Regions from separate parts of the Desulfobacca acetoxidans DSM 11109 genome, predicted to be linked through region 1. Evidence: riboswitches for the same ligand, from Rfam matches in the RefSeq annotation. Region 1 holds a riboswitch; each other region holds the start of a gene.

Region 1 (4,052 bases):
TACGCTGCCGAGGCGTTTCGTTGGACGGCTTCGAGCGGCTTTGCGAAGGTGGGCGATCTGCCGGGAGGGGAAACTTATAGCATCGCCTTCGGCGTTTCTGGGAATGGCTCGGTCGTGGCTGGTTGGAGCCGGTCTGGCTTAGGCGAAGAGGCGTTTATTTGGACCGCGTCAGGCGGCATAAAAGGTCTGGGCGACCTAGCGGGGGGGTATACCAGAAGCTACGCCGATAGCGTCTCTGCGGACGGTTCCACTGTGGTGGGTTACTCCACGTCCACTAGCGGTGATGAGGCTTTTGTTTGGAAAGCATCAACCGGCATGGTGGGGTTAGGAGATCTGCCGGGATCTGATTTTAACAGCAAGGGCACTGGAGTTTCCGCGGATGGTTCGGTCGTGGTCGGTTGGAGCCACTCCAGCAATGGTCAAGAAGCATTTATTTGGAAAGCATCAACCGGCATGGTGGGGTTAGGAGATCTGCCGGGAGGATCTTTTAAGAGCGTAGCGGAAGATATTTCTGATAACGGCTTGGCCGTGGTCGGAAATTCCTTATCCTCCAACGGAAGAGAAGCGTTTCTCTGGACCGAATCAGGCGGCATGATAGGCCTGGGCGACCTGGCGGGAGGAAGTTTTTCGAGCGAAGCCTTGTCGGTTTCTGCGGACGGGTCCACCGTGGTTGGCAGAAGCACATCTGGAAACGGCACTGAGGCGTTTGTATGGACGGAACAACTTGGAATGGTCAGCATTGAAGAATTGTTGATCGCGGCCGGCGTCGACACGACCGGATGGGGGTTAACAGAAGCCCTTGGCGTCTCTGCGGATGGCCTCACGATTGCCGGAAAAGGGTCCAATCCTGCTGGGAAGACGGAAGCCTGGGTGATTACGTTGGATGCTGCGCCAGTTCCCCTCCCCGGCGCGGTGCTGCTCCTGGGCGCCGGTCTTTGTCGCCTGGCTGCGGCGCGGCGGCGCCGGAGTCACTGATTGTGGCCGTGATCAGGGGGAAAGACGGATTATCCTGTCATTAACCGAACAGGTCTTTGTTGGCGCGGCGGAAGTCTATCGATGCCCACAATATCTGATTCACCCCTCACCCTGACCTCAATGTTGTTAAATTACAAAGGTAGGGGTAAAGGAAAATATTACAATCCCCCCTGCCCCCCCCTTGAGAAAAGGGGGGAAAGGGGGAACCTCCCACAGGCGCTGGGAAGGTGAGCTTTTTAAGTCCCCCTTTGGTGGCGAGGCAGGAAGACATTATCACCGGACATTGAGAAAGAGGACAGATAAAGAGCAAAATTATCTCAACATTGAGCAATATTGCCCAAGTCTCTAACTGAGATTTTTAATATGATTGCAATTGTGAATTGATGGCTGAAAGTTGTTTTTCCAGCGTTTTCGGCCAGTCAAGGGGGCGCCCGGGATCGTGGGATGGCAATGGAGGTTGTCTCGGGGCGCCGAATTTTCCAGAAAGGAGGTGAAGCCACAGAGTGATCCCCGGTGGGTCGCCGAGCGGACCCCGGGAAGGGTGTGAATCAAGGAACGATAACACCATGACTGGCCAAGGGAACTGGGTGTGAATCCCAGGCGGGCGCGCCGCTGTGAACGGGGACGAAGGCCGCAGGTGAGCCACTGTGGGGTAGTGCAGCTCCCATGGGAAGGCGCGGTTGGTAGGTCGATCCGTGAGCCAGAAGACCTGGCAGTTTCATAGGGATATGGTCCAATGCAGACCTCGCGGAACGGGTCCGAGGGCCTTATAGAGATGGTAGATGCCAGAATGAGGCAAGGCCCCGATTCCCGCGGAATCGGGTTTTTTTCGGTCAACTCTCAGCCGGAGTAAAGCAGCATGGCATGATGTAAGCGAAGGCACCGCCTGATCCAAAAATGGTTACGTCGTGAAGAAGCCACACCCCGGGCGACCGGGGGCCGGAAAGCCGCGGGTCTCAGCAGAGACGGCCGGGTTGCCACCAGACAGCCCGGTTTTTTTTGTCCATTGAATGAACACATTTTTTGAGGAGAGAACTTATGAAAAAACTTTTCTTTACCTGCCTGGCGCTTTTTGTCTTGTCCCTCTTCAGCTTTTCCGGAGTCCATGCCACCTTAGTGGTAAAAGATGACGCGGTTTTTGGCGATGATGCCATCACCCTGGATACCGACACCGGATGGGAATGGCTGGATCTATCGGCCTCGCTTGGCAAATGCCGCAGCTATGTGAACACCCAGTTTGGCGTCGGTGGAGATTTCGAAGGATTCCGGTATGCCACTGTGGCCGAAGCCGAGGGTTTGTGCGTGGCAGCCGGCATGCCTCTTGGGGAAACACAAAATCAGGCCGATTTTGACGCGGTGGCTTATCTGGTCTCTTTGGTGGGACAGACTCGCAGCCAGGCAGGGTATCCGGAAATTCTTTCCATGACGGAATCAGGCACTTCCGTAGGAGCCGATTTTTATTGGGCTAATGGTGTGCCAACTTATCTAACCGGATTGACCGGCCAGTGGTATGGTGAAACTGCGGCTATTGCGACTGTCAGCAGTTGGCTGGTCCGGGAAGCTGCCCCTGTCCCCCTCCCCGGGGCGGTGTTGCTGCTAGGGTCCGGCTTGCTGCGCCTGATCGGCATACGGCGCGGCAGGAGCTAAACGGGGATAACCTGATCTATGGCGCCGCCTGCCGACTTCGGTCTTCCGGACGACGGGCGGCGCCGGAGCAGTGTGATCACCGGGTAAATTCTGCAAGGAGAGTGCGATGAAACAAGGGCAGTTTTTTTTGTTTGTTCTATTGGTTCTGGCGGGGGTGATGGTGGCTGCTCCTGCCTTAGCGAGCCCTTTTGCCACGGAAGTGGTAAGCGCCACCGGTACTTTCGGCCCCGGATCACTGTACAGCGATCCCAGCGCGGCGCTCGGCAAGCCCACCACCTGGATCAAGGGTTCCGATGTGGGCGGGAAGAATATGGCCTGCTCCATGGTCTATCCCTCCTGGAACACCGATCCGGAGGGGAATAAGCTCATTACCACGATCGGCGCGCAAGCCCAGATCACGGTTACCTTCGACCACAACATCACCAATGACCCCCTGAACCCCTACGGGATCGACTTCATCGTTTTTGGAAACGACCTCTACTGGGGAACGGGCATGGTGGGTCCCACAACGAACATGGAGACCTACTACGTTGCCTCAGGAACCGGTTGGTCGGACCCGGGCATTGTGAGTGTGGCCCAGTACCTGGAAGGCCCCTGGTACACGTATTCGACGGGACCGTACTTCGACACCACTACCTATCCCACCCAGGCCTTTGCCTGGGACCGGGAGAACGACGCCTGGGGGGCCGAGCTCGACTGGACAAAACCCGTTAATCCGGCGCTGAATCCCACCGAGGATTTCGTTGGCCTCTCGGTGGCGGATGTCATCGACCTTTATGCCGGTTCGGCGGGAGGGACCGGCTATGATCTCGCTGCATCGGGCTTTGAGTGGATTCGATACATCAAGGTCGAATCCTCCAGCAGCACCAAGCTGGCCGAAATCGACGGATTTGCCGATGTAGCCCCTGTCCCCGTTCCCGGGGCGGTGTTGCTGCTGGGAAGCGGGCTTTTCCGCCTGTTGGGGCAGCGCCGGAGAAAATAAGCCCATAATTATCGCCAATACCATAGTTTTTCTTAAAGAAATATTCAGGGGCCGGGTCTCCCGACCCTGGTTTGAAAAATGTTGGCAATAACCATAAGAGGTATGAGTAGAGGATCGAAGGAGATGAAAAAGTACTTGAGCATTATCCTGGTCTTGCTGGCCGTGGCCATGGCCGCGGGTCCGGCGCAATCATTCACCTTTAATGATATTGACTTTTGGGTTGGCAGCGGCTCCAATCGGGCGGCGCTGGTGGTCCAATGGTTTGACCCCCGTATGGAAAACGCCCTGGTGTGGGGCTACCGCTGGGACGGCGAGGCCTCGGGAGAAGATATGATGACCGCCATCGCCGGGGCCTGCGATATACGCTCTTCCAATAATGGCGCGGTGGTTTACACCACTACCGGAGCGGACAGCCGGTTAGGGGCCCAGTTGACCACCTGGAGCGGGT
Region 2 (4,052 bases), 1.6 Mb from region 1:
TACCGCGACCTACTTTGAAAATTACGTTGATGATTTGATTTATCGGGTGACCGATCCTGCAGACATCACCGGCAAAACCCAGATTTATAAGAACGCCGGTAAGGCGACCATTAGAGGGGTTGAGCTGGAGATTACCCAGAAGCTCTGGTCCTGGCTGGAGGTTTTCGGCAATACCACCCTATTAGATGCCCGGATCAACGAGAATCCTTTTAATCCGGAATCAGTGGGTAAAAAGATCACCTACACTCCCCGACAGCAATTCAACTTTGGGATTACGGCTACCTATTGGAAAGTCAAGGGATTTCTCTCGGGACACTATGTCAGCAAATTGATAAGCAGGGACGACAACAGCGATCAATACAACAATGTCTACGGTTCCTACGATCCCTATTTCACTCTGAATTCCAAGATAATCTTTACCCCGGTGAAGTATATGGACCTCTCCCTGTCGGTGGATAACATGCTCGATCGGGAATACTTTTATTACTACCCCTCGCCGGGCCGGACCATCTGGAGTCAGATAACGCTGAGATTTTAATGACCGCTACCCGGTGGTTATCTACTGTTGGAGTCACAGGCCGATACCTATTTTCTCCTTGACAGATTCGGAGGGGAATTTTAAAGTTAGCCAAGGTAATGCTCATTACCAACGGGTTACCGGCGAAGCATGAAAATTGGTGCCGGTGAATTTTAGAAGGCGGGATGCCTTTCGCTTTCCTGCCCTACAGCACTGCAGCACCGGCAGGCCAATACGGAGGAGCGGGTTTCAGACCCGCCGGAAGGTTTTTACAACAAGGTTCCGTAACCAACCAGAAACTTTTTTCTGACTTAATAGGGTCATATTACAGGCGCCCTTCGGGGCTTAAAAGGGAAGCCGGTGCAAGTCCGGCATGGTCCCGCCGCTGTAACCGGGGACGATACCTGCGAGATACCACTGCCCGTGCTGAAGCCGGGTGGGAAGGTGCAGGAATAAGGATGATCCGGGAATCAGAAGACCTGCCTGTAAATCAATATGTATTGCCCAACGTGTGATTGGGGATAACGCGGCCGCTCGGGATGGAAAACCGACACGGCTTAGCCTAAGGACAAAGCAAGCTGGGTGCAATCCTTGGGTCCATTTTGGGCTCAAGGTTTTTTTTTGGCCTGAGAAATTGAATCTCTCAGGACAGAGGGATAGACGATGGATCTAAACCTGATCTTGTGGATCGGCGGCATGTTATTCAGTCTGAGCGTCTTTGTGGTAAAGGTCGGCTTCGGACTGGGACTGGGGCAGGTGGGTTGGCGGGGTCTGGTTTTGACGCTCTTATTGTATCTGGGAACCTTTCTGTTAGCTGCAGGGTTTTGCGAAAGTTTGATCAAGATCCTGACGCCGCTGGTGCGAAAAGGACCATATGTCCATATTGCCATGGCCTTAGGCATGATGGTCTGGGGCTTATATCTCATCCACAGCTGGGCAGGATCAGATTCCGGGTGTGGGGTGCACGCCGGCTGCCGTCAACCAGCCCACCCGACTGCCACCCGGTCGGCCCGGCCACCAACCTTATTCCTTCTTCTTCCCTGTCCCGTCTGCCTGACGGCCATAACCTTTTCCACCTGGGCGGCCTTACAGGTGATCAAGTTGCCTGCATGGGTGGTGGGGCTGGGATTGGGTGCAACGTTTATCATCTTGTCGCTGCTGATTTATCTGGGCCTCAAACTTTTCACCCTGAGATCAACCCGGTTAAATCAGAGGATCGGCCTCGGTTTAAGCATGTTGGCCATAGGCCTGTATTTTCTGAGTTCTCTTTTTCTTCCGGCCCATATTGAGGCGGCCAAAAGCATCTATCAATCGTTTGCCACGGAGGGAGGCAACTTGGTCCTGGTTGAACATATCGGCGTTTTTTTCCTACTCCTGGCCGCCTTGTTGGTCGGCTTCCTGATGAATAAACGACGCGAGGTTGGTGAATGAATATTCTAGCGGGTCTTGAGACGTTTCTCTACGTTATTGCCTCAGCTCTGTTTTATCCGGTAGTAGTTGGACTTATTCTGCTTACTTTTTGGATCGTGATATCTGCCGGCGGTTTTCTGCGGGAATATATTGACCGGCGGCAGGGAAGATCGGTCGGGTTACGGCGCTATCGAACCATGTTGGACTCCGAGGTTTTGACTCTATCAGCCAACCTCGATCTTGAGTTGGAAAAGCACCTCCAGGAGTTCGAACTTGAGCTAATTAAGGGTCTAGATAAGGTCAGGTTTGCTATTCGGGTGGGCCCGGCCGTGGGTTTAATGGGGACCTTGATTCCCATGGGCATTTCCCTGGCGGCCCTGGCCCAGGGAGACATGCCAAAAATGGCGGGAAGCATGGTCACGGCCTTTACTGCCACCGTTGTCGGTCTGGCCTGCGGGGTGGCGGCCTATCTCATGTCGCTGATAAAAGAAAAGTGGGTGCGGGCCGACATGCGGGAGATGGAATATCTGACGGAATTGCGGCTCCGGCAGGCCAAGGCCCAGAGGTCGGATATCCGGGCGGGAGAGGAAGATGAGTTTATTAAGAAGACCGCGGCGGTTTGATAGATACGACGAACCCCTGGAAGACCCCATCTCCGGAGTGGCCAACCTGTTTGACGCCAGCGTCGCCTTTATCGTCAGCATGATGATCGCCCTGTTTATGGCTTATAACATGCTGGACCTGGTAAACCCCAAATCCGAGGTGACCATCACCAAGAAGAACGCCGATGGCCAGATGGAGATTATTACCAAAAGTGGTAAGGAAATCAAGGTTAGAAAGGTGACAGACAAGAAACTTAGCGGCGAAGGCGTCCGTCTGGGAACGGCCTATCAGCTTAAAGACGGCAGGGTGGTGTATGTCCCGGAATAAGGCGGCTGCAGCCGATGGAACATTGAAGTCATGGCGGCGGTTCATCCTGGCTCTAAGTTGCCTCCTGTTTTGGCTCTTCATTTTTCCGGGATCAGCCGTTGCCGCCAAGGTGAAGGTCAGCCTGCTGTTGGGCGACATCTCTTCCAAGGTCGCCACTGAAGCGGTAAAGGCGGTCTATCAGGATTATCCGAACTTAAGGCAAAAGGTGGAATTCCATGTCTATCCCACCTCAGGTATCCGGGAGAAGAATCTGCTGCCCTTGAAAGAATCCCGTCTGATCTTAGTCTGGATCATGGGACACAACCTCATCGAGGCGGTGAAACCAGAACTGGAAGCAGCTATAAAAAAGGGAATCAAGGTCTATTACGTCGGCGGCGGCACCTATGACGATGACCAGAAAAAGATGGGGATCAGGGCCGATAAGAAGATGGTGGCCTATTTTTCCCAAGGTGGCCTGGAAAATATTAAGAATCTTATTCTCTACAGCCTTAAACAGGAACTTGGTTTTGAGGTCTCTTTCCGGGATGAGGTGGTGCAAAATCCCGAAAGTGGTATCTATGAATACAGAACCCGCAAGGTCTTTGCCGATTTTGAGGCCTATAAAAAGGCCTATGCCTACCGGGATGGCCGTCCCTGGATCGGGGTGGTTTTTTATAAAAATTCGATTGATGGAGGTCAGGCCAAGCCCCTGCATGCCGTCATCCGCAGCCTGGAGGAGGCCGGTTTTAATGTCCTGCCGATCTATGGCCGACCGCTGGAAGAGGTGATGGCGAAGTTCTTTGCCCCAGGCGGCAGCCCCTTAAAAAGCCGGGTGCGGCTGGTGATAGCCCAGGGGATGAAGATCGGCATCAACCCGCAAATTATGATTCCGCTGTTGACCAGGCTTAATATCCCCTTGATCGATGCTATTTCCCTCTATGGCCGCAGTCGACAGGAGTGGGAGCAGTCCGCCGTCGGCCTGGATATCTTTGAGCGCGCCTTCCAGATAGCCAACCCGGAGATGGCCGGGATTATTCAACCGACGGTGATCGCTTCCAAAGAGAAGCGGATAGATAAGAGCACCGGGTTTGAGTATCTGGAGGAAAACCCAATACCGGAACGTATTGCGCGGCTTACCGCTAGAGTCAAGGCTTGGGTCAATCTTCAGGATAAACCCAATAAAGATAAGAGGATCGCCATAGTCTATTACAACTAT
Region 3 (4,052 bases), 1.6 Mb from region 1:
CCAGCCTGTTTAGCGCCCTGCAGGAACAGGTGGCGCTTCTGGAACGAGAGGGTATCCCCTCCCGGGTGATACCCGGAGTCACTGCGGCGTCAGCGGCCGCCGCTGCCCTGGTGCAGGAACTGACACTGCCGGAAGTGGCGCAGACGGTCATTCTCACGCGGGCGGAGGGCCGGACCCCGGTTCCGCCGCGGGAAAACCTCCGGTCGCTGGCGGGGCACGGCGCCACCCTGGTGATTTATCTCAGCGTCCAGCTTCTAGACCGGGTGGTAGAGCAGCTGGCCGACGCTTACGGTCCGGAGACACCGGTAGTAGTAGCCTACCGGGTAAGTTGGCCGGATGAGCGTCTTATCCGGAGCACCCTGGCCGATATTATACCCAAAGTCCGTGCAGCCGGCATCAACCGCCAGGCCTTGATCTTAATAGGCCCGGCCTTGGCTACTTCGAAGGATCGTCTTCAGGTGTGCTCACGTCTCTATGACAAAACCTTTGCTCATGGCTACCGGGATGCGGCCGATTAGAGTGGTTGCCCTGACGCCCGCCGGAGTTCGTCTGGCCCGGCGTCTCTGTCAGACCCTGGAAGGCACTGAATGTTGGCTTCCGGCCTCTTGGGCAACAGCCGGGGAACATACTTTTGACAGGCTGACTGACGTCTTTGCCGAGGCCTTCACCAATGATCGCGATCTGGTATGCATTATGGCTGCCGGGATCGTAGTACGACAAGTAGCTCCTCTTCTTCAGGGCAAAGACCGCGACCCTGCGGTGGTAGTGTTAGACCAGGAGGGCCGATTTGCGGTGAGCCTTCTTTCCGGCCATCTCGGGGGGGCCAATGAGCTGGCCTGTCGGGTGGCCGCAACTCTCGGCGGTACTCCGGTAATCACTACTGCCACAGATATCCAGGGGCTTCCTGCTTTGGATCTTTTGGCTGCCCAAGCTGGGTTGATCATCGAAAATCCAACCGGGGTTAAGGAGGTGTCCATGGCTCTCCTGGCCGGCAAACCCGTGCGATTGGTGGACCCCGAGGACCGCTTGGCCACGGTTCTGGCAGGGTATCCTCATCTTTTTCACCGGGAAGCCGCCTTGGAAGCTGCACTGGCTGGTAGCCCCCAACCCACGGTGTATGTGGGTTGCCGGGAGCGGTCTTGGCCAACTGGATGGCTGCGGCTGCGTCCCAGGAGCCTGATTGCCGGGGTGGGCTGCCACAGGGGCACTCCATCATTGGAAATACTGGATCATATTCAGGAGGTTTTCCGGCAGGCCGGGCTTTCACTTCTTTCCCTGAAGGCGTTGGCCACCATCGCCGCAAAAAAAGACGAGCCGGGGCTCAAGGAAGCGGCCCGTCGGCTGGAAGTGGAATTGTTATGGTATACCGCAGAGGAACTGGAACACGTGCCGGTGCCGCATCCGTCAGCACAGGTGACCCGCCACGTGGGTGCGAAGAGCGTCAGCGAAGCCGCAGCCCTGAAGGCGGGACAGGGGGAACTCCTAATACCCAAACACAAGAGTGCCAACGTCACCGTGGCAGTAGCCCGGGCCATCTGGCCATCGTGAGTCTGGGACCGGGAGCAGTAGAATATCTGGCCCCTAAGGCCCAAGAGGCCCTAAAGGCTGCTCGGGTGGTGGTGGGTTATCAGACCTACATCACCTTGATAACCTCTCTCCTGACCCACCAGGAAGTGGTGGCTACCGGGATGCAGGGTGAAGTCAAACGCTGCCAGGCCGCCATCGACCGGGCCCGAGCCGGCCAGTGGGTGGCCCTGGTATCCGGCGGGGATGCGGGTATCTATGGTATGGCCGGTTTGGTCTTGGAACTCTGTGCCGTGCAGGGCCTTAAAGTGGGCCAGGTTGATAGCAACGACGAGTTGGACTTTTCTCTCGAGGTGATTCCTGGCATCCCGGCCCTAACGGCGGGAGCCGCGCTTTTAGGAGCCCCTCTGATGCACGATTTTGCCGCCATCTCGCTGAGCGACCTCCTCACCCCCTGGGAAATTATCCAGCGAAGGGTTGAGGCAGCGGCTCAGGGTGATTTTGTCATCGTCCTCTACAATCCCAAAAGCAAGAAACGGGATTGGCAGTTGAAAGCGGTGGTGGAGCTTGTCCTCCGCTATCGGGAACCTCTCACCCCCGTGGGTCTGGTAAGGCGGGCCAGGCGCGCGGGAGAGGAAATCATCGTGACCACTCTGGAGCATCTCCCGAAACAGCCGGTGGATATGCAAACCATCATTATAGTGGGCAATTCCCAAAGTTTCCAATACGGTCCCTACCTGGTTACGCCGCGAGGCTATCTCGCCAAATATCAGGTGGGGGACCAATAGACGTTCTAGGCCGGGATTAAAGGCGGGTAATACTTAACTATTCGGAAGGGAGGGGTGCCTCTCCAAAGACATTTTGTTGTTAAAGTTACAGGAGCCCTGAGGGGCTTAATAGGGAAGCCGGTGCAAATCCGGCACGGTCCCGCCGCTGTAACCGGGGACGAATCCTACAGTATGCCACTGTCTTGGGCAATGAAGATGGGAAGGCGTAGGGAAGAGAATGATCCGGGAGCCAGAAGACCTGCCTGTAACCGAGATGCCGCGTTTTAACGTCGTATTGAGACCGGCTGAGGGGCGAGAGATAGGTAAATCTTTCCAGCCAACCTGAGGAACAAGCTAAACTGGGTGCAATCCTTGGGTCCATAAGGACTCAAGGATTTTTTTTGGTCCATCAATGAAGAAGAACAGGGTAAGGGGCAAATAAGATGTTGATGGTGGCAACAACTACGCTTGAGAAATCATGAAAGGGGAAAGAACAATGAAATGTTGGTTGTCTGTTCTGGTAGTCTTAGTGGTGTCGTCTGGGATTGGGTCTGCTCAGGAGTGGGACCGGAAAGTATCGTTGCCGGAGGAAGAGGCCACTGTTGGCCGGACTACTGTGGATACCCAGGCAAAAATCTTGGAGGATGCAGAAAAAGTCCATGGCATCGATAAGGTTGTCGTGACGGCTACCAGGACCGAACGCAACCCCGACGATGTTCCGGCCAGTATTACCGTTATCACCAAGGACGACCTAAGGAAACAGAACATCAAGACGGTGGACGAAGCCTTGGCCCAGGTTCCCGGAGCAGTCGATAATCGGCGCCGAATCTATGGAGATAGTATGACCAACGTGAATCTGCGCGGTTTCCCGGCGGAGGGCCAGAAACGCACCTTGGTTCTGCTGGACGGCCAGAACATTGCCAACGCCTACAGCAACGGCGTGGCCTGGAGCAGTATGCCGGTGGAAAATATCGAACGCATAGAGGTAGTCCGGGGACCATTTTCCGCCTTGTATGGGGGCAACGCCATGGGCGGGGTCATCAATATCATTACCAAGACCCCGAAGAAACTGGAATGTGTAGCCCAGGGCGGCTATGGCACCTACGATTCCTGGACCTACTACCTCGGAGTGGGGGACCGCCTCTGGAATAAAGTGAGTGTTCAGGCGGGATTTAATTATCGCATCTCCGCCGGCTACCCCTCCAGCCTGGTGACCAAAACGGCCAGCACGGGGACCCCGGCCACCCAGGTGGTGGGCTGGCAACCTACTCATACGACCACCGGCACCCCCACCAACATTATTGGAGATACCGGTGATTATAACTGGAATGATTACAGTATGAACGGCAAGATAAGTTGGGATATCGCCCCGGGCCATAGGGTTGAGTTCAGCACCCTGCAGAGCTGGAACGACTATGGCTATGATATGTACCATTCCTATCTGCGCGATACCGCCACCGGCAGCTCAGTGGTCAGAGGAACTGTGGGTCTGTCTGGTACCAACACCCAATTTAAGAATCTCCAGGAAGGAGCCTTCCTGAACGGCGACGGGCGCGATCAAACCCAGGTGTATAATCTGACCTCCGATAATCAGCTTACTGAAACCACGAGGATCAAGTTTCACGGGGGGCTGCTGAATCAACCGACTAATTGGAGCGCTTCCCCCAGTTCCTCCAACCCACTGACCACTTTCAGCGGGGGGCCTGGAACCTCCTCTTTCTCCCCAAGCCAGAACTGGATAGCCGAATTGCAGGTGGACCA

Evidence for each region. A riboswitch is a leader RNA that binds a small molecule or an ion and turns the genes downstream of it on or off. The one in region 1 is predicted to bind cobalamin.
Region 2: another riboswitch for cobalamin. It lies ahead of DESAC_RS11110 (DUF2162 domain-containing protein); the one in region 1 lies ahead of DESAC_RS16370 (hypothetical protein).
Region 3: another riboswitch for cobalamin. It lies ahead of DESAC_RS11115 (TonB-dependent receptor plug domain-containing protein); the one in region 1 lies ahead of DESAC_RS16370 (hypothetical protein).

What each region holds. Positions count from the first base shown of each region.
Region 1 covers NC_015388.1:901,685-905,736, forward strand. Annotated here, with positions in the region: gene DESAC_RS03815 (hypothetical protein) at 1-975, shown strand, start outside; cobalamin riboswitch at 1,530-1,706, shown strand; cyclic di-GMP riboswitch class I at 1,882-1,957, shown strand; gene DESAC_RS16370 (hypothetical protein) at 2,014-2,622, shown strand; gene DESAC_RS03825 (hypothetical protein) at 2,729-3,604, shown strand; gene DESAC_RS03830 (hypothetical protein) at 3,728-4,052, shown strand, end outside.
Region 2 covers NC_015388.1:2,481,069-2,485,120, reverse strand. Annotated here, with positions in the region: gene DESAC_RS11115 (TonB-dependent receptor plug domain-containing protein) at 1-538, shown strand, start outside; cobalamin riboswitch at 830-1,018, shown strand; gene DESAC_RS11110 (DUF2162 domain-containing protein) at 1,181-1,948, shown strand; gene DESAC_RS11105 (MotA/TolQ/ExbB proton channel family protein) at 1,945-2,550, shown strand; gene DESAC_RS11100 (DUF2149 domain-containing protein) at 2,519-2,857, shown strand; gene DESAC_RS11095 (cobaltochelatase subunit CobN) at 2,844-4,052, shown strand, end outside.
Region 3 covers NC_015388.1:2,485,637-2,489,688, reverse strand. Annotated here, with positions in the region: gene cobM (precorrin-4 C(11)-methyltransferase) at 1-518, shown strand, start outside; gene DESAC_RS11125 (cobalt-precorrin 5A hydrolase) at 475-1,548, shown strand; gene cobJ (precorrin-3B C(17)-methyltransferase) at 1,545-2,312, shown strand; cobalamin riboswitch at 2,385-2,572, shown strand; gene DESAC_RS11115 (TonB-dependent receptor plug domain-containing protein) at 2,788-4,052, shown strand, end outside.